3 regions of the Sphingomonas sp. Xoc002 genome follow, and region 2 is predicted to be linked to each of the others. Evidence: predicted binding sites of a transcription regulator. Region 2 holds the regulator's gene; each other region holds the start of a gene.
The links. The regulator LexA, encoded in region 2, represses DNA repair genes until DNA is damaged. The targets are predictions, from matches to a motif close to GTTCCNCNCTTGTTCT.

Region 1 (7,837 bases), 1.5 Mb from region 2:
CCGCCGGGAACCAACAGGATCGCGTCGCGACCGAAGCGAGCGAGGGCATGCGCTGCGCCCGGCGTGGAGGCGACCGTCACACGCGCGGTCAGGCCGAAACGTCGGCAGAACCGGACCAATCGCTGGCAGAAGCGCGCTTCGCCGCCGTGCAGATGTGCGACGCCGTTCAGGTCCAGCCACAGTCCGTCAGATCCGCTGACCGCGGCGGTCGGTGTCCAGTGGCGCACGGCATGCAGCGCCAGATCCGCCAGCAACGCCGCATCTGCCGCCCGGTCGGCGGGGCGGATGTCGAGATCAGGAATCAGCGCCCGCGCCTGCGTCACCGCCATGCCCGGGGTCAGTCCGAGCGTCATCGCCGCCGGGCAAGCGGCGGCGATGACCTGTCGCTGGCCAATCTGCTCGGCCAATACCAACGGCACGAGATGTGACGCGGGTACTGGCGCTAATGCTGCCCGAGGCTGGCCCGGTGCGCTGGAGTGTTTGAACGGATGGTCCGCTGCCTCGGACCGGCGACCCAGTTCGCGCATCGGTGGGCGCTGGTGCAGCGGCAGTGCCGCTACCTGCTCCTCCACCGTTGTACGCGCCGCGCCTTGCTGCGCCCAGCGCGCACCGGGACGCCAGCCGCCGCCCCGTGGCACCGAGCAGGCACCAGGGTCATCGTCGACCGGAAGCATAGGCGCAGGCCTCGGTTCAGGCAGCGCGCGCGGCCGCTCCAGCCGCCGCAGTCGCTCGATCGCGAGATGCGGCAGGTAGAGCGAGGCGACCCGTGTCATCGCATGCCTCCAAGTCCATCGTGAAGCCCGGGCCACCCCGTTGGCGCGCCAGCTCGACCATCCACCGAGCGCGGCCGACCCCGGGGGCGGGGAGCGGCGTGGACGGTGCACAGGCGATCCGCCACCGCGTCATTGCCGCCGACAGCTCGGTCAGTGGGCAGGTGCCCTGTCGGCGCCAGCGGCGTGAAAGCAGGGCAGGGGTATTTCCCGTCATCGCCGCCAGCTGCAGTCGCCGGGTCGCAACCATGTCGGCGCGCTTTACCTCACCGACGACCGCTGCAAGCCCGCCATGACGCAAGCCATCCTCCATGACGGCCAGAACGTCCTTGTCCTCACGTACCTCAGCGAAGAACAGCGTGGCAGGGCTGAGTCCGGCCTGTTCGAGACCCGGCGCATAGAGGTCGAACCGGGTGAGCGCCCAGAGCACCCGGCGGCCGCTTTGCGCCGCCGCGCGCGCGGCAATCCCCACCGCGAACAGCGTGGCAGCCGCATCGTCGGTAAGGGTCGGTGTCGCCGAAGACGTCTCGTGCAGACCCCCGAGCGCCAGGCCGCCGCCCGTCAATCGCTTGTCTATCGCCTCGATGCCGAAAGGCAGGACTGCACCCTCACCGCCGCCTACAGCGCCTATGGCGCCCCGCAGGCGGGCCAATGTTTCGAGGGGTGGGGCGGTAGAAGACATCATTGCTGCGACTCATATGTTCGCTATATGTTCCGTTGATTCCGCAGGCGGGTCAAGGCGTTGCGCAAGCGGATCGATAATCGCAACGGGACAAGATCGTGGCAGACGAGAGCCGTAAAAGGGGCAGCCAAGAAGGCGGGGCAGGGGCCGATCACGATCATATCGGGCGGCGCCTGCGCACGTTGGAAGAGTGTGCATTGCACAAGCGCACGCTGCGTCTCAACTGTCCATAATGCGGTCACGTCCGCGTCTTCGATGCCGTTGCACTCTGGTGGCTGTTTTACCGGCGAGGATGGGACGGCACACTCGGATTGGTAGGGCGGCGGCTATGTTGTTCGGCATGCCAGGCGCAGGGACACACCCAGCGTCCCCATGTGGTGATCGGCCGGGACCAGCCCACTGGTGCCGCTCTGCCCTATCCGGACGCCGCGACGTGGAAGAACCTTGTTTCGCGCTATCGGTCGTGATGGAACAGGCGAATGTGTAATCTTTACAACATCAAGGTCGATCCGCGGACCTATTTCGACGCGCTTGCTGCAGTCGACGATGCGAGCAACACGCTGGAGGTCGAGAAGGATTACGCGGCGCCCGGCAAACCCGGCTATGTCGTTCGTGTCGAGGAGGGCCGACGGGTGCTCAGCACAATGCGCTGGGGCTTCCCAACCCGCAAACCGCGCAAGCGCCCGGCGCGCGAGGGGGAACTGCCCTTTCTCTACGACTGGTGGACGAACGCCCGGAATATGCAGAGCAATATGTGGAAGCCGTGGCTGCTGAAGGCGGAGCATCGCTGCTTGGTGCCCTTCACCCGCTTCTCCGAACCCAAGGCAGCATCCGATCGGAAGGCGCCAGGCGACACCAACTGGTGGTTCACCATCGAGGATCAGGCGGTGCCCTGCTTCGCCGGGCTATGGAAGGTCGATCAGGATCATGACCGGGTCTATGCCTTCTGCACGACCGAGCCCAATCCGCTGGTTGCGCCCAAGCATCCCAAGGCGATGCCGGTCATCCTCCTGGCCGAAGATCAGGAACGGTGGCTGACCGCACCGGTGGAGGAGGCGCTCAGCTTACTGACCGCCTATCCCTCGCAGCTAATGAGCGTCGCCTGACCGTGGCCCGCAACCGCTATTATAACGGGCCGCCGAGCGATCACTTCGACGGTACCCGTTTTTTCAATCCGGGCCAGCCCAGCACCGATCGAGGCTTGCGCGCCATCCTGCGCTGGAAGCTGGCGGGGGCTGCTGCCAAATGGCCGAAGTCGGTGCCGGTCACGCCCGCCAGGCCCGAGGCGCGCGTCGATGGCCTGTGCGTGATGATGGTCGGTCATGCTTCGCTGCTGATCCAGGCGGCGGGGGTGAACATCCTCACCGATCCGGTCTGGTCGGAGCGCGCCAGTCCGTTCCGCCGCGTCGGGCCGAAGCGGGTGACCGCGCCGGGGATCGCGTTCGACGACTTGCCCCCGATTGATGTCGTGCTGCTGAGCCATGCGCATTACGACCATCTCGATGTCGACACGCTGCGGCGCCTTCAGGCCGCGCACGACCCGCTGATGGCGATGCCGCTCGGCAATGATGCGATCGTCCGGGCGGCGGTCCCGGCAGCGCGGTGCATGAGCGGCGACTGGTGGGAGCGGCTCGACCTCGGCGGCGGCATCGTGACGACGCTGACCCCGGCCAATCATTGGTCAAACCGCTGGCCGAGCGACACGCGCATGACGCTGTGGAGCGGGCATTACCTGGACACGCCGGCGGGCTCGATCTGGTTTGTCGGCGACACGGGCTATGGCGACGGACGCATCTTCGGCGAGGTTCGCGAACGCCTAGGATCACCTGACGTCGCCCTCATCCCGATCGGTGCCTACGCGCCGAGGTGGTTCATGGCCGCACAGCATGTCGACCCGGCCGACGCCGTAAGGATTTTCAACGATGTAGGGGCAGGGCGAGCGCTGGGTATTCACTGGGGCACGTTTCAGCTGACCGATGAGGCACGCGAAGAGCCCGTTGAGGAATTGGCCACGGCATTGCGTGCTGCGAGTATCGCACCAGAACGCTTCGTCGCGGCCGAAGCGGGCGGTGTTTACCGCTTGGCCTAGAGCATCTCCAACGGCACGCGGCTCTTGGGGCGGGGGAACAGCTTGTCCAAACGATCAAGGACGCTTCCATCGAGGGTCAGGTCAGCCGCAGCCCGATTGTCGCGCACATGCGCAATTCGGCCAGCCTTCGGAATGGCGATGACGTTGTCGCGCGCCAACAGCCAAGCCAACGCTAGCTGGGCGGGTGTCGCACCGATTTCGTCTGCAAGGGAGCATAACCCGGCATGGCCGACGAGGCGGCCCTGCTCGACGGGGCTGTACGCCATCGTCGGGATTACATGTTCGGCAAGCCAGGGCAGCAAGTCGTGCTCGGGACCGCGCCGGGTCAGATTGTAGAGGATCTGGTCGGTTGCGCATGCCTCGCCACCGCTGGCGACCAGCTCTTCCATATCATCGGCATCAAGATTGCTGACGCCCCAACGGAGAATCTTGCCCGCCTCGACCAGTCGCTCCATCGCATCTACGGTCTCGCCCAAGGGCACATTGCCTCGCCAATGCAGTAGGTAGAGGTCGAGCCGGTCGGTGCCGAGCCGCGCGAGACTGGCCTCGCAAGCGCGGGGCAAGCGATCGTGCGACGCATTTTGTGGGTAAGCCTTGCTGACAAGGAAGACCTGATCCCGCTTGCCTTGAATCGCCTCTCCGACGAGCCGCTCGGACTCGCCATCGGCGTACATTTCTGCCGTATCGATCAACGTCAGACCGAGATCGATACCTCCGCGCAGGGCAGCAATTTCTTCTGATCGGACTCGCCGATCCTCAGCCATCATCCAGGTGCCTTGGCCAAGCGCGGGGACAGTGGTGCCGTCAGGCAAGCGGATCGTCTTCATGGCACCCTAAACGTGCCAATGGAATTTCGGAGCCATCACCAAACAGTTGCGCATCAGTCTCGTTTGTCGGACCAGCATATGTTCCCAATTCGTTCCGAATGGGATAAGCTCCGCGGCATGGTCACGCGCAAGATCATTCACGTCGATATGGACGCCTTCTTTGCGTCGGTTGAGCAGCGCGATGATCCCAATCTTCGTGGGCGTCCCGTTGCGGTCGGCTCGGCCGCGGCGCGGGGCGTGGTCGCGGCGGCGAGTTATGAAGCGCGCAAGTTCGGCGTGCGGTCGGCCCTGCCGTCGGTAACGGCGCTGCGCCGTTGTCCGGACCTTCTCTTCGTGCGGCCGCGGTTCGAGGTTTACCGCGAGGTCTCCCGCCAGATCCACGCGGTCTTTGCTCGCTACACGGACCTGATCCAGCCGCTGTCGCTCGACGAGGCCTATCTCGACGTGACTGCTGACAAGCAGGGACTCGAGACGGCCTGGCGAACCGCCAAGGCGATCCGTGCCGACATCTTGGCAGAGACCAGGCTGACGGCGTCGGCTGGCATCTCGTACAACAAGTTCCTGGCCAAACTCGCGTCCGATCACCGTAAGCCCAATGGGCAGTTCGCGGTGACGCCGGAGATGGGTGCCGCATGGGTCGAGACGCTGCCGGTTGATCGCTTCCATGGTATTGGGCCGGTCACTGCCAGGAAAATGAAGAGCCTTGGTATCGAGACGGGTGCAGACCTGAGGGCGAAGCCCCTGGAGTTCCTGCAAGCGCATTTCGGCAGCTCGGCTCATTGGTATTATTCGATTGCGCGCGGAGAAGATGACCGGCCGGTCAATCCCAACCGGGTCCGCAAGTCATCCGGATCAGAGACGACGTTCGACCGTGACCTGGTCGAAGCAGCGGAGATCGAAGCGGGCGTCTTGCAAATGGCGGATGACGTCTGGCGATGGTGTGAGAGCCGACAGGCGTTTGGACGAACCGTGACGGTGAAGGTCAAATATGGCGACTTCCACCAGATCACGCGCAGGCGCAGCCAGCCGACGGTCGTGGCGACGCGAGATGCGCTGCACCGTGCCGCCCTTGAATTGATCCGATCGGTGTTGCCGACCCAGAAGGGTGTTCGGCTGGTCGGCGTGACGGTGTCGAATTTTGCTGACGCCCAAGCCACCACGGCCCCTGAACTGGCAATCTTTGCAGAGGCGGCAGCATGACCCTCGATCTGTTCGATACCCCCATCTTGCCCGGGCTTCGCACGCAGCCTGACCTGATCGACCAAGCCGAAGAGCAGATGCTGATCGCGCGCATCGACGCGGCCGATCTGACGCCGTTCCGTTTCCAGGGATGGACGGGCAAGCGTCTGACGACGTCATTTGGCTGGAGTTATGACTTTGAGGTGGGACGTCCAATCGAGGCGCCTCCGATCCCCGACTGGTTGCGTCCATTTCGGGAGCGAGTGGCGGTTTTCGGGCAGTTGGACCCCGAAGACCTGATCCAGGTGCTGCTGATCCGCTATGACCCGGGGGCGGGGATCGGATGGCATCGTGATCGACCGATTTATGGTCACGTCCTTGGGCTCTCACTTGGCGAGCCTGCGACCATGCGGTTTCGCCGCCGGCGAACTGGCGGATTTGAAAGAGCCGCCGCACCCTTGGAGCCGCGTGCGGCCTATCATCTGAGCGGGCCGGCCCGTCATGAATGGGAGCACAGCATCGTCGCTCTCGAGCGGCCGCGCTGGTCGATTACCTTCCGCAGTCTGGCAGCGCACCCGTGAGGCCTTTGCTCACGCCTTCGCTGAATGAGACTGATCCAGACTTCGTTGTGGTCGACGTAGAGACGGCTTGCTCCCGCGTCAGCAGCATCTGCCAGATCGGCATTGTCGGCTTCAAGGACGGGATCGAGACATTCGCGTATGAAACACTGATCGATCCACTGGACCATTTCTCATCGTTCAACACCCGCATCCACGGGATCACCAGTGATCATGTCGTCGGAGCGCCGACCTTCGGCGATGTACATTCGACCATCAATGCTCATCTGGCAGGCCGGATCACGGTTGCGCATTCCTTCTTCGACAAGGGCGCGCTCGGCGCCGCCTGCGCGATTCATCAGCGTGATGTAATCGGGACGACGTGGCTCGATAGCGTTCGCGTTGCGAAGCGGGCCTGGCCCGAACTGCCCAGCCATCGGCTGAACGTGCTGAGCAAGTTCCTGGGCATTCGGCACAAACATCACGATGCACTCAGTGACGCCCGCGCCGCTGGCATCGTGATCGTGCGCGCAATCGAGCATACCGGTATGGGCCTTTCCGGATGGCTCGCACCCGCAAGCACCCGACGCGGCCCGGCTCCCAAGGCAGCTGCGGATGGTCCCCTGAAAGGTGAGCGGGTGGCCCTACTGGGCGCTGCTCGAGATGGAAAACTGGCACGATGTCTGGCGGAAGCCGGGGCGCGGATCATGTCAGGGGTTGGTACCACCACAACGATGCTCGTCATCAGTGACGACCAACCCTTTGGCCGCTTTGTGTCAGGTCATGCCGAATATCGCCGCGCTGAAGAGATGCGGAAGCAAGGAGCATCGATCAAGATTGTGCGGGAGACGGAGATGCTAACCTGGATGCAGCGCTAAGCGAAATAGCTTGGTCGGGATCAGCGTGCTTTCGAGCGCGCTTCGGGCTTTCATCGATCGGAAAAGCGCCTCACGCTCGAAGCGTGGTCGCCGTTATGGGGCCCGGAACCACACTCGGATGCGAGACGCAATGGCATATCCGAATCGATAACCTTCGACCCAGGGCGGCTCATTTCGAACCATCACAGCCAGATTATTTTGGGGGACGAGATGATGTCGCTAATCGCACCATGTCCGCAAAAAGCGCAGATTTCTGCCACTCTTGTCTTGACAATGGTGACCCCTACGAGAATCGAACTCGTGTTTTCGCCGTGAGAGGGCGACGTCCTAACCGCTAGACGAAGGGGCCGTGCAGTGGAGGGGCGCTATTAGCGGGGGTGGGGTGGGGCGTCAAGCGCTTCCCCGCCGAAACCTTGATAAAAGTGAAAGGGGCGGGGCGACATGGTGTCGTCCCGCCCCTTTCCGGTATCGATCAAGCGGCGTCCTTGCGGCGCTCGGCCATTTCCTCGTTCAGCATTTCGGCCAGCAGGAAGGCCAGCTCCAGGCTCTGGCCCGCATTGAGGCGCGGGTCGCAATGGGTGTGGTAGCGGTCGGCCAGCGACTGCTCGGTCACGTCGATCGCACCGCCGGTGCATTCTGTCACGTTCTGGCCGGTCATCTCGGCATGGATGCCGCCCGCATGGGTGCCCTCGGCGCGGTGGACGGCGAAGAAGCCGCGCACTTCGGCCAGGATACGGTCGAAGGGGCGGGTCTTGTAACCGGTCGCCGCCTTGATCGTGTTGCCGTGCATCGGGTCGCAGGACCAGACCACCGGATGCCCCTCGCGCGTGACGGCGCGGACGAGCTTGGGTAGAT
Region 2 (7,837 bases):
CGGTCAGCGGCGCTCCCAAGGTCCGCGCCTGCCAGATCATCGCCGAGTTGGAGCCCGAGCGACGCGGCGCCTATGCGGGCGGCGTCGGCTATTTCTCGCCCGACGGCTCGATGGATTCGTGCATCGTGCTGCGGACGGCGGTGGTCAAGGACGGCACCATCCACGTCCAGGCGGGCGCGGGTATCGTTGCCGACAGCGACCCGGCCTATGAGCAGCGCGAATGCGAGGCCAAGGCGGGCGCGATGCTCGCCGCCGCCCGCGATGCGGTGGCGCGGGCCGGTGAAGGCGGCTTCGGGCAGTAAGTATAGTCGGATCGGTGAGGGCGCTGTTCCCCGGCGAAGGCCGGGGCCGAGTTTCCACTTGGTTGAGAGTATGCATGACGTTGCGTGGGAGGCCGTTCCCCAACCGATAAAGCCTGACACGAACATCATTGCTACTGGGCCCCGGCCTTCGCCGGGGAACAGAATTGGGTCAGGCGATCCCTACGCTGGATCGGGATGACATTGGGTCGCCCTCGATCGTGCCCCTCCCCTTGAAGAGGAGGGGTGGATCAATCTGACGTCATCCTGCCCCAGACATCATTCGCCATCAGCCGCAGGCGGCGTCGCCTCGGCCCGACGCGCACGGCGATCGGCCTGATATTGCTGGTTCCACAGGATGCTGCATCCGCTCTGCCCACCCGTGCCCACCGGCGAGCAGGTGTCCGGAATACCGCCCGCCACGCGACCGACCTGGTCCATGGTAGCGGCGCGGTTGACCCAGCTCTGGTTCTGCGCCGGGATCGGCTTGTCGTCGCGCAGGGCCTTGGGAATACGATAGGGTTCGTCGTCACGGCCGCAGACCACGACCTCCTCCGCCGTGCTCTCGGGGCACTTCTGGTCGCCGGTCAGCGTGACGTTGCGCACCCGCTTGGGCGGCTGGCCGGTGCTGGCCTGCGCCTGGTCCGAAGTCGCCGCTTGCTGGGCGAAAGCCGTGGCCGGGGTCAGCAACAGGGCGGCAATCAGGGCAGCTCGAACCATGGTGACGAAAACTCCTTATGGTCTGACAACGTCGGACGCCCTTCATGGCTCCATGCTGAACGAAGCCCGGTAGGGGCCGATTTCCGGCGGAATTGCGGCGCTATGTCGCATGATCCGTCATCGCGCCACCGTCACGACGATACCCTGCCCCGCGAGACCGATGTGAACGGGGCGTTGCACCGCCCGCGCGATCGGCTATGGCGGTGCCATGATCCTGGTCGTCGACAATTACGACAGCTTCACCTGGAACCTCGTCCATTATCTTCAGGAATTGGGCAGCGAGGTAGAGGTGGTCCGCAACGACGCGATCTCGGCGGGCCAAGCGCTCTCGTCGGGGGCGCAAGCCTTTCTCATCTCCCCCGGCCCGTGCACGCCGACCGAGGCGGGCGTCAGCCTGGAGCTGGTCGCCGCCGCCGCCGATGCGGGTCGGCCGCTGCTGGGCGTGTGCCTGGGCCATCAGGCGATCGGCCAGCATTTCGGTGGCTTGGTCGAGCGTGGCGGCCTGATGCATGGCAAGACCTCGCCGGTGCTGCATGACGGCACCGGACTGTTCCGGGGGCTGCCCTCGCCCTTCACCGCGACGCGCTATCATTCGCTGATCGTCAACGACGTGCCCGACAGCCTGGTCGTCAATGCGCGCGCCGAGGATGGCACCGTGATGGGCTTTCGCCACGCCACGCTGCCCATTCACGGCGTCCAGTTCCACCCCGAAAGCATCGCCACCGAATATGGTCATGCGATGCTCGCCAACTTCCTGCGCGAAGCGGGCGTGGCGCACGAACTGCCCGAGCGGCTGCGCCCGCCGGTGGAGAGTGCCGCGTGACGACCGTCGCGCTGCTCCCCGATACCGTCAGTCCTTTGTCGCGAGAGACGGCGGCCGCCGCCTTTGCCGACATATTGGACGGCCGGGCCGAGGATGAGGCGATTGCGGCCTTCCTGGTCGGCCTGACGGAGCGGGGCGAAACCTCGATCGAGATCGCCGAGGCCGCGCGCGCCATGCGTCAGCGCGTCATCCCTATCGAAGCACCCAAGGGCACGATCGACGTGTGCGGCACCGGAGGCGACGGGCATCATACCCTGAACGTCTCGACCGCCGTCTCGCTGGTCGTCGCCGCACTGGGCGTGCCGGTCGCTAAGCACGGCAACCGCGCCGCTTCGTCCAAGGCGGGCGCGGCGGACACGCTGGAAGTGCTGGGCCTCGACATGGAGCGCGCGGGGGCGGTGGCGCAGTCGAGCCTCAACGATATCGGTATCGCCTTCCTGTTCGCCGCCAACCACCATCCCGCGATGGCGCGGATTACCCCGATCCGGCGCAGGATCGGGCGGCGGACGATCTTCAACCTGATGGGTCCGCTCGCCAATCCCGCGCATGTCGGGCGGCAGCTGATCGGCATCGCGCGTCCCGACTATGCGACCGTCTATGCCGAGGCGCTGGAGCAGCTGGGCGCCGAGGCGGCGCTGGTCGTGTCGGGCGAGGAAGGGCTGGACGAACTGTCCGGTGCGGGTCCCAGCATCGCGGTCTCGGTCGGCGACATCACCGCCCCCGCAACCATTACTCCGGAGGATGCGGGCCTCCCCCGCCATCCCATTACCGCCATTCGTGGCGGCGACGCGCGGCACAATGCCGAGGCGCTTCGCCGTCTTCTCGCCGGGGAGCCGGGCGCGTATCGCGACGCGGTTCTCCTCAATGCCGCCGCCGCGCTGCTGGTCGCCGGGCATAGCACCGACCTGGCGCAAGGCGCGGTCGCCGCCGCCCGCGCCATCGACACCGGCGCGGCCGCGGCGCTTCTCGATCGATGGATTGCTTACCGATGACGATGCTCGACCGCATCCTGGAAACCAAGCGCGCCGATGTCGCCGCGCGCAAGGCGACCATGTCGCATGCCGATCTGGACGCCAAAATCGCCACCGTCTCCGCACCGCGCGGGTTCCGTGCCGCGCTCGATGCCAAGACCGGCCATGCGCTGATCGCCGAAGTCAAGAAGGCCAGCCCCTCCAAGGGCCTGATCCGCGCCGATTTCGATCCTCCCGCCCATGCCCGCGCCTATGAAGCGGGCGGCGCGGCCTGCCTGTCGGTGCTGACCGACGAGCGGTGGTTCCAGGGGGCGGACGTGTTCTTGGAACAGGCGCGCGCGGCAGTATCGCTCCCGGTGCTGCGCAAGGACTTCATGGTCGACCCTTGGCAGGTGCACGAATCGCGCGCACTGGGGGCCGACGCGATCCTGATCATCGTCGCAGCCCTGGACGACACCCAGATGCAGGAGATCGAGGCCGCTGCGATCGAGTGCGGCATGGACGCGCTGGTCGAGGTGCACGACGCCGCCGAGATGGAGCGCGCCGCGCGGTTGAAGTCGCGGCTGATCGGGGTGAACAACCGTGATCTCCGGGACTTCACCGTCGATTTTCAGCGGACCTATGAACTGGTCGCGCATGCCCCTGCGGGCAGCACTTTCGTCGCCGAAAGCGGGCTGACCAGCCGCGAGGATCTGGACGCGATGGCTGCGCACGGCATTCATTGCTTCCTGGTCGGCGAAGCGCTGATGCGCCAGCATGACGTCGAGGCGGCGACCCGCGCGCTGATCGGATGACCGGCCTCACCCATCTCGACGAAGAAGGCTCGGCGCGCATGGTCGATGTCGGGGCCAAGGCCGTCACGGCACGACAGGCGGTGGCGCAAGGTCGCATCACCATGACGCGAGACGCCGCCGCCGCGATCCACGCGGGCAGCGTCCAGAAGGGCGATGTGCTGGCGGTCGCGCGGGTTGCGGGCATCATGGCCGCCAAGAAGACCAGCGACCTCATTCCGCTCTGTCATTCCCTGCCACTGAGCAAGGTGGAGATCGATCTGACGCTGGACGAGGACGGCGTGACCGCCACCGCCACTGCCGCCATGGCGGGCCAGACCGGTGTCGAGATGGAGGCCCTGACCGCCGTGTCGGTGACGCTGTTGACCGTGTACGATATGGCAAAGGCCCTCGATAAGCGCATGACGATCGGCGATATTCGCCTGATCGCCAAGACCGGCGGCAAGTCGGGCGACTGGCACGCCTGACGCCTCCGATCGCGGGGAACGGACGCTGCGGAAAAGCGTCCTTGGGCCAAAAGGAGCGACCGTCATTCTTCTCCCCGTCCCCGAAGCCCAGGCCCGATTGCTCGCCCTGGCCAGCGAACGCTCCATCGTCGAACTGCCGTTGCGCCAAGCTGCCGGACGCTGGGTCGCGCGTGACGTCACCGCACGGCGGACCCAGCCCGCGTACGACCTGTCGGCAATGGACGGCTATGCGATCCGCTTTCAGGATATGCCGGGGCCATGGACCGTCATCGGCGAAAGCGCGGCGGGGCGACCCTTTACCGGTTCGGTCGAGCGAGGACAGGCGACGCGCATCTTTACCGGTGCGGTGCTTCCGGAAGGGACCGACACCGTCCTGATCCAGGAGGAAGCGGCGCGCGACGGCGCGGTCCTGACGCTGGCAGGCGAAGGCCCCGCCCATCGGGGCCGCAATGTCCGGCGGCGCGGGCTGGACTTTTCCGAAGGTGCAACGCTGATCGCTGCCGGGCAAAGGCTGACCCCCGCGCGCATCGCGGTGGCGGCGACCGGCGGTCACGCCGTCCTGCCCGTCCGACCGGCCGTTCGTATCGCGATCGCCGCGACCGGCGACGAACTGGTCCCGCCCGGTAGCACCGATCCCGTCGCCCTGCCCGAATCGAACGGCGTCATGCTGGCGGCGATGCTGGCCGATCTGCCGGTCGAGATCATCGATCTTGGCATCCTGCCCGATGATCTCGGCAAGCTCCGCGACGCCTTTGCGTCGGTCGAGGCCGATCTGCTGGTCACGACCGGCGGCGCCTCGGTCGGCGATCATGATCTGGTCCAGCCCGCGCTCAAGGCGGCGGGGGGGAGCGTCGATTTCTGGCGTATCGCGCTTCGCCCCGGCAAGCCGATGATGGCGGGACGGCTCGGCGAGACGGTGGTGCTCAGCCTGCCCGGCAATCCCGTTTCGGCCTTCGTCACCGCAACGCTGTTCGTGCGGCCGCTGATCGCACATCTGGCGGGCGCTGCCGATCCTCTGCCCAAGCCCATCCCCGCCGTGCTGGGCGAGGATCTGCCCGCCAACGGCCCGCGCATCGACTATCTGCGTGCCGCGATGATCGACGGGCGGGTCCATGCGGCGGCCATCCAAGATAGTTCGATGCTGCTGACCCTGGCGCGATCGACGTGCCTGATCGTCCGCCCGCCGCATGCCCCCGCCGCCGCCATGGGCGACTCGGCGGAAATCCTGATGCTCGCTTGACGCAAGCCAAAACGTTCCATATAAGTTCCACGTCTGTTCTGGACGGAGGATCGCGATGCTCACCGCAAAGCAGCATGAGCTTGTCTGCTTCATCAACGACCGTTTGAAGGAAACCGGCGTCTCGCCGTCCTTCGAGGAGATGAAGGAGGCGTTGGACCTCAAGTCCAAGTCGGGCGTCCACCGCCTGATCTCCGCGCTGGAGGAACGCCACTTCATCCGTCGCCTGCCCAATCGCGCCCGCGCGCTGGAAGTGTTGCGGATGCCCGACCGGCCGGAAAAGGCCGTGGTGGCCGAACCCGCATCCGGCAACGTCCGTGCGCCCGCCCGACGTCCGGCGGTCGAGCCTGCCAATGACGTGGTCGAAATCCCGCTCCATGGCCGGATCGCCGCCGGTTTGCCGATCGAGGCGTTCGAGGGCAGTTCGACGCTGGCCGTGCCAGCCGCATTGCTCGGCTCGGGCGAACATTATGCGTTGGAAGTATCGGGCGATTCGATGGTCGAGGCAGGTATCCTCGACGGCGACTATGCGCTGATCCGCCGTACCGATGTGGCGCGCGACGGACAGATTGTGGTCGCGCTGATCGACGATAGCGAGGCGACGCTGAAATATTTCCGGCGTGAGGGTTCGATGGTCCGCCTCGACCCCGCCAACCGCGCCTATGATCCACAGCGTTATGCGCCCGCGCAGGTGCGGGTACAGGGCAAGCTGTCGGGCATCCTGCGCCGCTACGAGTGAGGGCGGAGCAAAGCCATCTTAGAAGGTCCTGATCCGGCTTTGGATGGCTTTGCTCGCAGTCTCGATTTGGGGCTGTCGAATACACCGCCCTTGGTCGATAGGGGGCCTATCGCCCTCCCCTCTGCCCCGTCACCGACCACGGATGGCGATCGCCGGGTTGGCGCACCGTCTGCACCATGGGTGGATCGAGCCGGATGGAGACGCCGCCGGTCCGCTTCAAAACAGCGCTGTCCAGTTTTAACCAGCGGGGATGACAAGCATCGGGCAGCCGACGGTCGGCGATCATGATGTCCACCCGACCGCAGAGCGCCACCAACGGCGTCCATGGCACCGGATAACCGCTGCGCGTCGCCGCGATCCGCCACCGCCGCCCGCCCTTCTCCAAAACGGTCACGCACATGTCCCGCCCGCAACGCGCCGCCGGTTGATCGGCCAGCGCCAGCGGCTCGGCATCGGTGCCGCTGAGCTCGGACAGGGTGGTCCGCATATAATCCCCCGCCCGGTCACGGAGCAGCGCCATGCCATGCCCCGTACCGATCCCGGCATGTCGACCGTCGCCGGTGACGATAAGGTCCGGTGCAGGCGCCGCAAGCATGACCCATATACCGGCGATCAACATGGGCGTCCCGAGCCATCGCCACCGGGTCCGCCAAAGCGCGATCCACAATCCCCCCGCGACGGCCAGCCCGAACGCCCATCCCGACGCCACGGGCAAGGCGACCACCGATCCCGGCATGGCGGACACCGCATGCGCCAGCTTCAGCAACAGGCCCAGGGCCTGTCCCAACAACCACCAGAATGGGCCGCCCAGCCCCATGGGCTCCAGCAGCAATGCCATCATCTCCAGCGGCATGGCGATGAAGGTCGTCCAGGGGATCGCGACGATATTGGCCAGTGCGCCGTAAAGCCCCGCCTTATGGAAATGATAGACGGCGATCGGCATCAATGCCGCCTCGACCACCAGGCCGGTCAGCAGCAACGCGCCCAGATGCCGCAACGCCGCCCAGGGCCAGTCGGGATGCGGCCCCAGCCAGTGGCGAACCGCCGGATGCTCATGAAGCGCGACAATGGCGGTGATTGCCGCGAAGGAGAGCTGGAAACTGGCCCCCACCAATGCCTCGGGCCGGAAGATGAGCACGATCAGCGCCCCAGCCGCGACGAGGCGCAGGGTCATCGCTTCCCGGCCCATGGCCAGTGCCGCCAGCACCAGCATCGCCGCAACACAGGAGCGTATCGTCGGAACCTCCGCTCCGGTCAGCCACGTATATCCAACGGCGGCAACGGCTCCGGCCGCTGCACCGACCAACGGCAGTCGAACCCACAGCGCCAGCCAGGGCCAAAGTGCCAGCAGCCTGATCGTCAGCACCATGACGATCCCGACGACCGCCGTGATGTGAAGGCCGCTGACCGACAGCAAATGCGCCAGACCCGCCCGCCGCATCGCCTCCGCATCGTCCTGCGCGATCGCGCCGACATCGCCCGTGGCCAGCGCCGCCGCAATGCCGCCCGCGCTGCCCGGAAGCTGGCCCGTGATCCGCTGCGACAGCCGCTGGCGCAACCCGGGACCTTGATCGGTCCGGTGCAGTAGCTGTACCGGCGCGAAGCCGCGCCCCGTGGCACCGATCCCCTGAAACCACGCCGCGCGCGCGAAGTCATAGCCTCCGGGCGCGACCGGTCCCGCCGGCGGCATCAGCCGCGCCCGCAAGCGGACCCGTGCACCCGGCCCCAATCTCACCGGCGCATCCTCCTGCGGCAATGATATCCGGATGCGCGGCGGCAGACGCAAAACC
Region 3 (7,837 bases), 430 kb from region 2:
GCATGGTCGTCGCGCATGTCGGGCTGGGCGTCAGCATGATCGGCATGGCCTGCGACAGCGCCTTCACCGCCGAGCGGCTGGTCGCGCTCTATCCGGGGCAGGCGACCATCGTCGGCCCGTGGCGGGTGGAGCTGAACCGCATCTATCCCATTATCGGCGCGAACTGGTCGGCGCTGGAGGCGCGGCTGACCGCGACCCGCGAGGGCGACGGAGCCACCTTGCGTCCGCAGCAGCGCTTCTTCACCGATCCGCCGACCACGACCAGCGAGAGCGCCATCGCGACCCGCTGGGACGGGCAGCTTTATACCGTTCTGGGGCAGCAGGATGCCGCGACCGGCCGCTGGCAGTTGCGACTGTGGTGGAAGCCGTTCGTGACCTTGATCTGGCTGGGCGGTGCGCTGATCGCCTTGGGCGGCGTGCTGGCGCTGGTCGGGCGGTGGTTCAAGGCATGGCAGCAACGACGGCGGGAGGCTCTGTGGGGATGAAGCGCGCGCTGATCTGGTTGCCGCTGGGGCTGTTCGGAGTGTTCTTCGCGGTGGTCGCGGCCGGGTTGATGCGCCCCGCCGACACGACGGTCCATTCGACCCTGGTCGACAAGCCGCTCCCGGTCTTCCAGCTGGAGCCGATGGTGCCGGGCAAGCCGGGCCTGGCGAGCGGCGACTTCAAGGGCGGCAAGCCGCGCCTGCTCAACGTCTTTGCCAGCTGGTGCATCCCCTGCATCGCCGAGGCGCCGCAGCTGATGGCGCTGAAGGCGCGCGGCGTGCCGATCGACGCCATTGCGATCCATGACAAGGGCCCCGCCATCGCCGCCTTCCTGCGCCGCAACGGCGACCCTTATGCCGCGATCGGCGACGACAGCCGTAGCCGGGTGCAGATGGCGCTCGGTTCGTCGGGTGTGCCGGAGACCTTCCTGATCGACGGGCGCGGGCGGATCGTGCGGCAATATATCGGCGACATCCGCGCCGATCAGGTCGACCAGATCGTCCGCGACGTAGCCGCTGCGGGGGCCGCCGCGCGATGAGCCTGTCGCTCGCCCTGTTGCTGGCGGTCGCCACGACCACGCCCGATTACGGCAACACCCAACTGCCCGACCGTCAGGCCGAGGCGCAGGCGCGCGCCCTGATGGGCGAGCTGCGCTGCGTCGTGTGCCAGGGCCAGTCGATCGCGGACAGCGACGCCGACATGGCCGCTGATATGCGCGCCCTGGTCCGCCAGCGGATCGCGCGCGGCGAAAGCCCGGAGGCGATCCGCGCCTGGCTGATCGAGCGGTACGGCGATTATGTCAGCTATGACCCGCCCTTGTCCGGTGCCACGGCGTTGCTCTGGGCGACGCCGATCCTGTTGCTGGCGGTCGGCGCATGGATCGCGCGATCCAGCTTTCGAAAGCGCCGCTGATGGGCTGGCTGATCCTGCTGCTGATCGCCGCCGGAGCCTTGGGCGCGGCGCTGTGGCTGCGGTTTCCGCGACCGCTCTTGACGATGCTCGGGGCCGCACTCGCACTGGGGGGCGTGGGCTATGCTTGGCAGGGGCGGCCGACCCTGGCGGCCAGCGCGCCCGCGCCGCGCCCCGATGCGCTGCTCGACAATGACGCGATTTCCGAGCTGCGCGGGCAGCTGATCGGGCGTTATGGTGGCGAGGCGGCGATGTTCACCGCCGCCGATGCCCTGTCGCGTTCGGGCAACAGGCGCACGGCGGTGCAGATCATGCTGGGCGCGGTCGGCGGCGACCGGACCAGCGTTCCCTACTGGACCGAGCTGGGCAACGTCCTGTTCGCACATGACGGTTATCAGATGTCGCCCGCCGCTCGCTTTGCCTTTCGTCGCGCGCGGACGCTGGGGCCTCGCGACCCGGCGCCGTTCTTCTTCGAGGGGCTGGCCTGGATGCGGGCGGGCGATTTTCGCAAGGCACGCGTCTTCTGGAACCGTGCCCTGGCGCTGTCGCCCGCCGATGCGCCCTATCGTCCGGCCATCGAGCAGCGGGTGATGCTGCTCGATCAGGCCATTCGGATGATGGGGGAATAGGGGCTTACTGGCCCCGGCCGGTCTTTTCCTGAAGCGCGTCGATCCGCTTGGAGGCGTCGGCCTTTGTCAGCGTATCGTCGAACGGCTCACCTGCTTCTTCGGACAGGGTCTTGAGATAGCTGGCCTGCGCGCCGGTCATCTTTTCGTCGCCGGTGGTCCAGTCATCGGGGTCCTTCTCGGCGTTCGAGAAGGGTTCGGTCTTGGGGTTATCGGTCATCGGATGATCCTTTCGGGGGGATCAACGGCGATGTTCCAGTTTTGTTTCTTTGTTTGGTTCGCGCGGAGACGCGGAGCCGCAGAGAGGTTCGGGATGGGATCGGCGGTGGGAGTCCGTTCCGCCGGAGGCTTCGCCGCACCCTCGATATGGGAGGACAGCCTGGCGGCTGGATTCGCCATCTCCGCGCCTCCGCGTCTCCGCGCGAACCTACTCGGGCCCTCGTGGCGTGGGGCAGGGCGTGCGCTTTTCGCTCAGCGTGAACGAAGCGGCCGCAAGCTCTCGAGTCCGTCCAACCTGAGCGAAGTCGAAGGCCATGGCCCGGATCGACTTCGCTCAGTGCGAACGGCAGGAGCGGTTTAGCCCGCCCAGGCCTCGAACGGCAGGTCGAGCGCTTCGGCGACCGCCGCGTGGCGGATCTTGCCGCCCGAGACGTTCAGGCCGTTCGCCAGATGCGCGTCGGCCTTCATCGCGGCCTCGGCGCCCATGTTCGCCAGCTTCACCGCGAAGGGCAGCGTCGCGTTGTTCAGCGCGAAGGTCGAGGTGCGGGCGACCGCGCCGGGCATGTTGGCGACGCAGTAATGGATCACGCCGTCGACCTCGAACACCGGGTCCTGGTGGGTGGTGGCATGGCTGGTCTCGAAGCAGCCGCCCTGGTCGATCGCGATGTCGACCATCACCGAGCCGCGCTTCATCGTCTTCAGCATGTCGCGGGTGACCAGCTTCGGCGCCGCCGCGCCCGGGACCAGCACCGCGCCGATGACGAGGTGCGCGTTCTTCACCGCGGCCGCGATCGCTGCCTTCGACGCATAGGCGGTCTTGATCTGGCTGGAGAAGAACATGTCCAGCTCGGCCAGACGATCGTTGTTGATGTCATAGATGGTGACGTCGGCGCGCAGGCCCACCGCCATCTGCGCCGCGTTCACGCCCGAGACGCCGCCGCCCAGGATCGCGACCTTGGCCGGTGCCACGCCCGGCACGCCGCCGAGCAGGATGCCACGGCCGCCCTGCTGCTTTTCGAGATAGTGCGCGCCGACCTGCACCGCCATGCGGCCCGCGACTTCCGACATCGGCTTCAGGAGCGGCACGCCGCCGCGGGGGCTGGTGACGGTTTCATAGGCGATGCAGGTCGCGCCCGACTTCATCAGGCCTTCGGCCTGCGGCTTGTCGGCGGCGAGGTGGAGATAGGTGAACAGGACATGGTGCGGGCGCAGCATCGCGACCTCGACCGCCTGCGGCTCCTTGACCTTCACGATCATCTCGGCCTGCTCGAACACCTCGGCGGCGGTGGCGACGATGCGCGCGCCCGCGTCGACATAGTCCTGGTCCTCGAAATCAATGCCGGTACCGGCCTTGGTCTCGACGATCACCTCGTGACCGGCAGCGACCAGCTCGGCGACCGATGGCGGGGTCAGGCCGACGCGATATTCGTGGTTCTTGATTTCCTTGGGAACACCGACGCGCATGATGAACTCTCCTGAAAAAGCGTTGCCCCAATAATAGCGCCGATGGGGTGGGAGAGGTGTGCAAAGCGGTCCCGCCGCATCGTATAATTTGGGATATTCGTGCGTCTTCGGCGGGTGTATCGGGATGAAATGTCCGACGCGATCGACCGCCGCATCTTGGCCCAGCTGGCCCGCGATTCCGACCTGACCAGCGCCGCGCTGGGCGAGAAGGTCGGCCTGTCCGCCAGTGCCGCGCATCGCCGCGTGGCGCAGCTTCGCGAAAGCGGGATCATCGCCGGATATCGCGCGATCCTGAGCCATGAGGCGCGCGGGCGGCCGTCGACCGTCATGGTCAACGTCACGCTGAAGGACCAGAGGCAGGATACCATGGCGGCGTTCGAGCGCGAGATCCTGCGCTGTCCCGAAATCGTCGAATGTTTCCTGATGAGCGGCGAGGCAGATTACATGATCCAGGTCGAGGTGCGCCGCGACGACAGTTACGAGCGTATCCACCGCGAGACCCTGGCCCGCCTGCCGGGGGTGACGCGGCTGGCGTCGCATTTCGTGATTCGCGAGGTGGTGCGGCGGTCGTAAAGGGGCATGTTCCTCCCCTGCAAGGGGAGGTGGCGCGCGCAGCGCGTCGGAGGGATGTCCCCCTCTCGATAGCGCGACACCCCTCCGTCAGGCCTGACGGCCTGCCACCTCCCCTTGCAGGGGAGGAATGATGACGGCGCCCGCTTCCCACCTTCGCCTTCAGCCGATAGGGATCGGCCCATGGTAAAGCAGGCTTCCCCCTCCCGCATCCTCCGCGCCGCACTGACCGCGCTGGCAATCGCGCTGACCCCGGCTGCGGCCTTCGCCGATGCGCTGGTCGACAATGTCACGGGCCTGACGCTCGACAAGGACGGCAAAGTCGTGCGCTTCACCGGCCTGCTGCTGACCCCGGACGGCAAGGTCGTGAAGCTGCTGGGCGCCAAGGACAAGCGCCCCGAAAAGCTCGACTGGCGGGCGGACATGAAGGGGCGGGTGATGCTGCCCGGCTTCGTCGATTCGCATGGGCATGTCATGGCGCTGGGCTTCCGCCAGATCGAGCTGGACTTGGGCAGCACCAAGTCGCTGGACGAGGCGAAGGCGCGGATCGCCGCCTATGTTGCAGCCAACCCCGAGCGGAAATGGATATTGGGCGGCGGCTGGAACCAGGAAAGCTGGGCGCTGGGTCGCTTCCCCACAGCCGCCGATATGGACACCGCCGTCGCCGACCGTCCCGTCGTCATGGAACGCGCCGATGGCCATGCGCTCTGGGCCAACAGCGCGGCGATGAAGGCGGCGGGGATCACCGCCAAGACCGTCTCGCCCGCTGGCGGCCGGATCGAGAAGGTCGGCGGCCAGCCCTCCGGCGTGTTCGTCGATGCGGCCATGGCGTTGATCCAGAAGGCCATTCCGCAGCCGCTGGCCAAGGACCGCAACGCCGCCTTCCTGAAGGCGCAGAACGACTTGCTGAGCCACGGCATCACCGCGACCGCCGATATGGGCACGACGCTGGACGAGTGGATGACCTATCGCCGGATGGGCGATGCCGGAAACCTGCGCGTGCGGATCATGAGCTATGGCGGCGGCGTCGACGATACGGTGCGCATCGGCGGCACCGGGCCGACGCCCTGGCTGTACAACAACAGGCTGCGGCTGGTCGGCGTGAAGCTGTACGGCGACGGCGCGCTGGGTTCGCGCGGCGCCTGGCTGAAACAGCCCTATGCCGATGCGCCGGGCCAGACCGGGCTGGGCTTCATGTCGGACGACGTCATCCGCAACCTGATGAGCCGCGCGGCGATGGACAAGTACCAGATCGCCGTCCACGCGATCGGCGACCGCACCAATGCGCAGGTGCTCGACGCGATCGACGAACTGGCCGAGACCTATAAGGGCGATCGGCGCTGGCGGATCGAACATGCGCAGATTGTCGATCCGGCGGACCTGCCGCGCTTCGGCAAGCATGGCATCATCGCCTCGATGCAGCCGGTGCACGAAACCAGCGACCGCCAGATGGCCGAGGCGCGGCTGGGCCCGGCGCGGCTGACGGGCGCCTATGCCTGGAACACCATGCTGAAGAACGGCGCGACCCTGGTGTTCGGTTCGGATTATCCGGTCGAGCGGCCCGATCCCTTTGCGGGCTGGGCGGCGGCGATCACCCGCCAGGGCCCGGACGGCCAGCCCTATGGCGGGTGGCAGCCGCAGGAGATCGTCGGGCGCGAGGCGGCATGGCGTGCCTTCACCATGGACGGCGCCTATGCCGGGTTTGCCGAAGACCTGTTCGGGCGACTGGGGCAGGGGCAGCAGGCGGACTTCATCATCGTCGACCGCAATCCGCTGGACATCAACCCCAGCGAATTGCGCGCCACCCAAGTCGAGGAAACCTGGATCGGCGGGCAGAAGGTGTGGGAGCGCCGCTGAGATGCCTTCGGGGCGGCGGCTGTTCCTGATCGCGCCGACCCTGGTACTTGTCGGGGCGAGCGATCCGCCGCCCATGGTCCGTGAGGTGCCGCCCGATGGGCGCGTCACCGTCACCATCGACGGGCAGGCGATCCCGGCGCGGATCGGCCCAGGCCTACCCGCCTTCCTTTATCTGCCGCGCGCGCGGGCCGATGCCCTGTTCGGACAGGACGCGACGATCGGCCGATCCGGCTTTTCGCTATTCTCGGCCACGCCAGCATCGTCGGCGCGGATCGGGCCCATCCGCATCGCGGGTCGGGTGCGCCGCGTGATGTTGGGCGTGGGCGATGCGCTGCCCGAGACCGCATGGGTCAAATGGTTCGAAACCGACGTCTATCCCGGTGACGAGGCACTGGGCGGCCCGCATGTCGTGCCCGAGCCCATCGTGCGCTTCACGCTTCGCGCCAGCCAGCCCGATGACGTGGAGGCGGCGCTGCCGCTCGCCAGCCGCGATAACTGGTGGCTCTCCAGCGTCGAGCTTCCCATTGGCGGCCACGACGTCACCTTCGCCTTCGCTCCGCAATTTCCCCGCACCGTGGCAAGTGCGGCGGCGGGGGCGGCGATCGGGCGGGCGCAGGGCGCACAGTTCGACGGGGCGGTGCAGCCCGTGCTGATCTCGCACGGGGTCAGCCGTCCGGCACGCCCCGTCCGGCTGGCGAGGCCGCTGGTGCTGGGGCCGTTGCGCATCGCCGAGTTGCTCGTCCGCACGCATGATTACGGATCCGCGACCGACATCGACCCGAGCGAAGCCGACGGGCTGGAGGCGGACCGACGCGATGTCGTCGTCAAGGGCAAGCGGACGAAGAGCAGGCCGTCCTATGTCGTCTATATCGGCGCGGATATGCTGAACGGATGTTCGTCGATCACCTATGACAAGCCGGGGCATGTCGTGACGCTTCGGTGCCGGGCAACAGGCTAGAGGTGGGATCGATCCAATGCCGTCATGGCTTCGCCACACCAGGGCAGATCGACATTCCCGCTGAAGGGGTTGCATTCCTCCCCTCTAAGGGCATGGGGTTCTCGATGCCGACTGGTTCGGCCAGGGCGAAGTCGAAGGCCACCTCCCGCCGCCCTCGGGCAATTCAAATGTCGCGCAACGAAAAAGGCCGGTCCTTTCGAACCGGCCCTTTGCGCAACCCAAAGCGAAATCAGGCGACCTCGGCCTGCTCCACATCGTCGGGCTCGCGCAGCACATAGCCGCGGCCCCACACCGTCTCGATATAATTCTCGCCGTCGCAGGCCAGGCTGAGCTTCTTGCGCAGCTTGCAGATGAAGACGTCGATGATCTTCAGCTCCGGCTCGTCCATCCCGCCATAAAGGTGGTTGAGGAACATTTCCTTGGTCAGCGTGGTGCCCTTGCGGAGCGAGAGCAACTCCAGCATCGCATATTCCTTGCCGGTCAGGTGGACGCGGGCATTGTCGACCTCGACCGTCTTGGCGTCGAGATTGACGGCCAGCTTGCCGGTGCGGATGATCGACTGCGAATGGCCCTTGGACCGGCGGACCACGGCATGGATGCGCGCGATCAGCTCTTCGCGGTGGAAGGGCTTGGTGACGTAATCATCGGCGCCGAAGCCGAAGCTGCGTACCTTCGAATCCATCTCGTTGATGCCCGACAGGATCAGCACCGGCGTCGAGACGCGCGCAACGCGCAGACGCTTCAGCACGTC

Region 1: ACQR50_RS04315 (ImuA family protein) is a predicted target of LexA. The motif match lies at 1,471-1,486, and genes of this name have one in related genera.
Region 3: ACQR50_RS12855 (DUF3072 domain-containing protein) is a predicted target of LexA. The motif match lies at 2,271-2,286, and genes of this name have one in related genera.

What each region holds. Positions count from the first base shown of each region.
Region 1 is NZ_CP191175.1:911,456-919,292, forward strand. Features, by position in the region: gene ACQR50_RS04310 (Y-family DNA polymerase) at 1-773, opposite strand, end outside; gene ACQR50_RS04315 (ImuA family protein) at 691-1,455, opposite strand; gene ACQR50_RS04320 (SOS response-associated peptidase) at 1,932-2,558, shown strand; gene ACQR50_RS04325 (MBL fold metallo-hydrolase) at 2,561-3,541, shown strand; gene ACQR50_RS04330 (aldo/keto reductase) at 3,538-4,368, opposite strand; gene dinB (DNA polymerase IV) at 4,486-5,568, shown strand; gene ACQR50_RS04340 (alpha-ketoglutarate-dependent dioxygenase AlkB) at 5,565-6,128, shown strand; gene ACQR50_RS04345 (exonuclease domain-containing protein) at 6,134-6,982, shown strand; tRNA gene ACQR50_RS04350 (tRNA-Glu) at 7,257-7,331, opposite strand; gene ACQR50_RS04355 (class II 3-deoxy-7-phosphoheptulonate synthase) at 7,455-7,837, opposite strand, start outside.
Region 2 is NZ_CP191175.1:2,394,945-2,402,781, forward strand. Features, by position in the region: gene trpE (anthranilate synthase component I) at 1-302, shown strand, start outside; gene ACQR50_RS10825 (hypothetical protein) at 579-1,019, opposite strand; gene ACQR50_RS10830 (anthranilate synthase component II) at 1,228-1,842, shown strand; gene trpD (anthranilate phosphoribosyltransferase) at 1,839-2,834, shown strand; gene trpC (indole-3-glycerol phosphate synthase TrpC) at 2,831-3,607, shown strand; gene moaC (cyclic pyranopterin monophosphate synthase MoaC) at 3,604-4,071, shown strand; gene ACQR50_RS10850 (molybdopterin molybdotransferase MoeA) at 4,169-5,311, shown strand; gene lexA (transcriptional repressor LexA) at 5,367-6,047, shown strand; gene ACQR50_RS10860 (ComEC/Rec2 family competence protein) at 6,154-7,837, opposite strand, start outside.
Region 3 is NZ_CP191175.1:2,827,467-2,835,303, reverse strand. Features, by position in the region: gene ACQR50_RS12875 (heme lyase CcmF/NrfE family subunit) at 1-485, shown strand, start outside; gene ACQR50_RS12870 (redoxin family protein) at 482-1,021, shown strand; gene ACQR50_RS12865 (cytochrome c-type biogenesis protein) at 1,018-1,395, shown strand; gene ACQR50_RS12860 (tetratricopeptide repeat protein) at 1,359-2,021, shown strand; gene ACQR50_RS12855 (DUF3072 domain-containing protein) at 2,026-2,238, opposite strand; gene ald (alanine dehydrogenase) at 2,595-3,701, opposite strand; gene ACQR50_RS12845 (Lrp/AsnC family transcriptional regulator) at 3,831-4,274, shown strand; gene ACQR50_RS12840 (amidohydrolase) at 4,455-6,128, shown strand; gene ACQR50_RS12835 (hypothetical protein) at 6,130-7,086, shown strand; gene ctrA (response regulator transcription factor CtrA) at 7,316-7,837, opposite strand, start outside.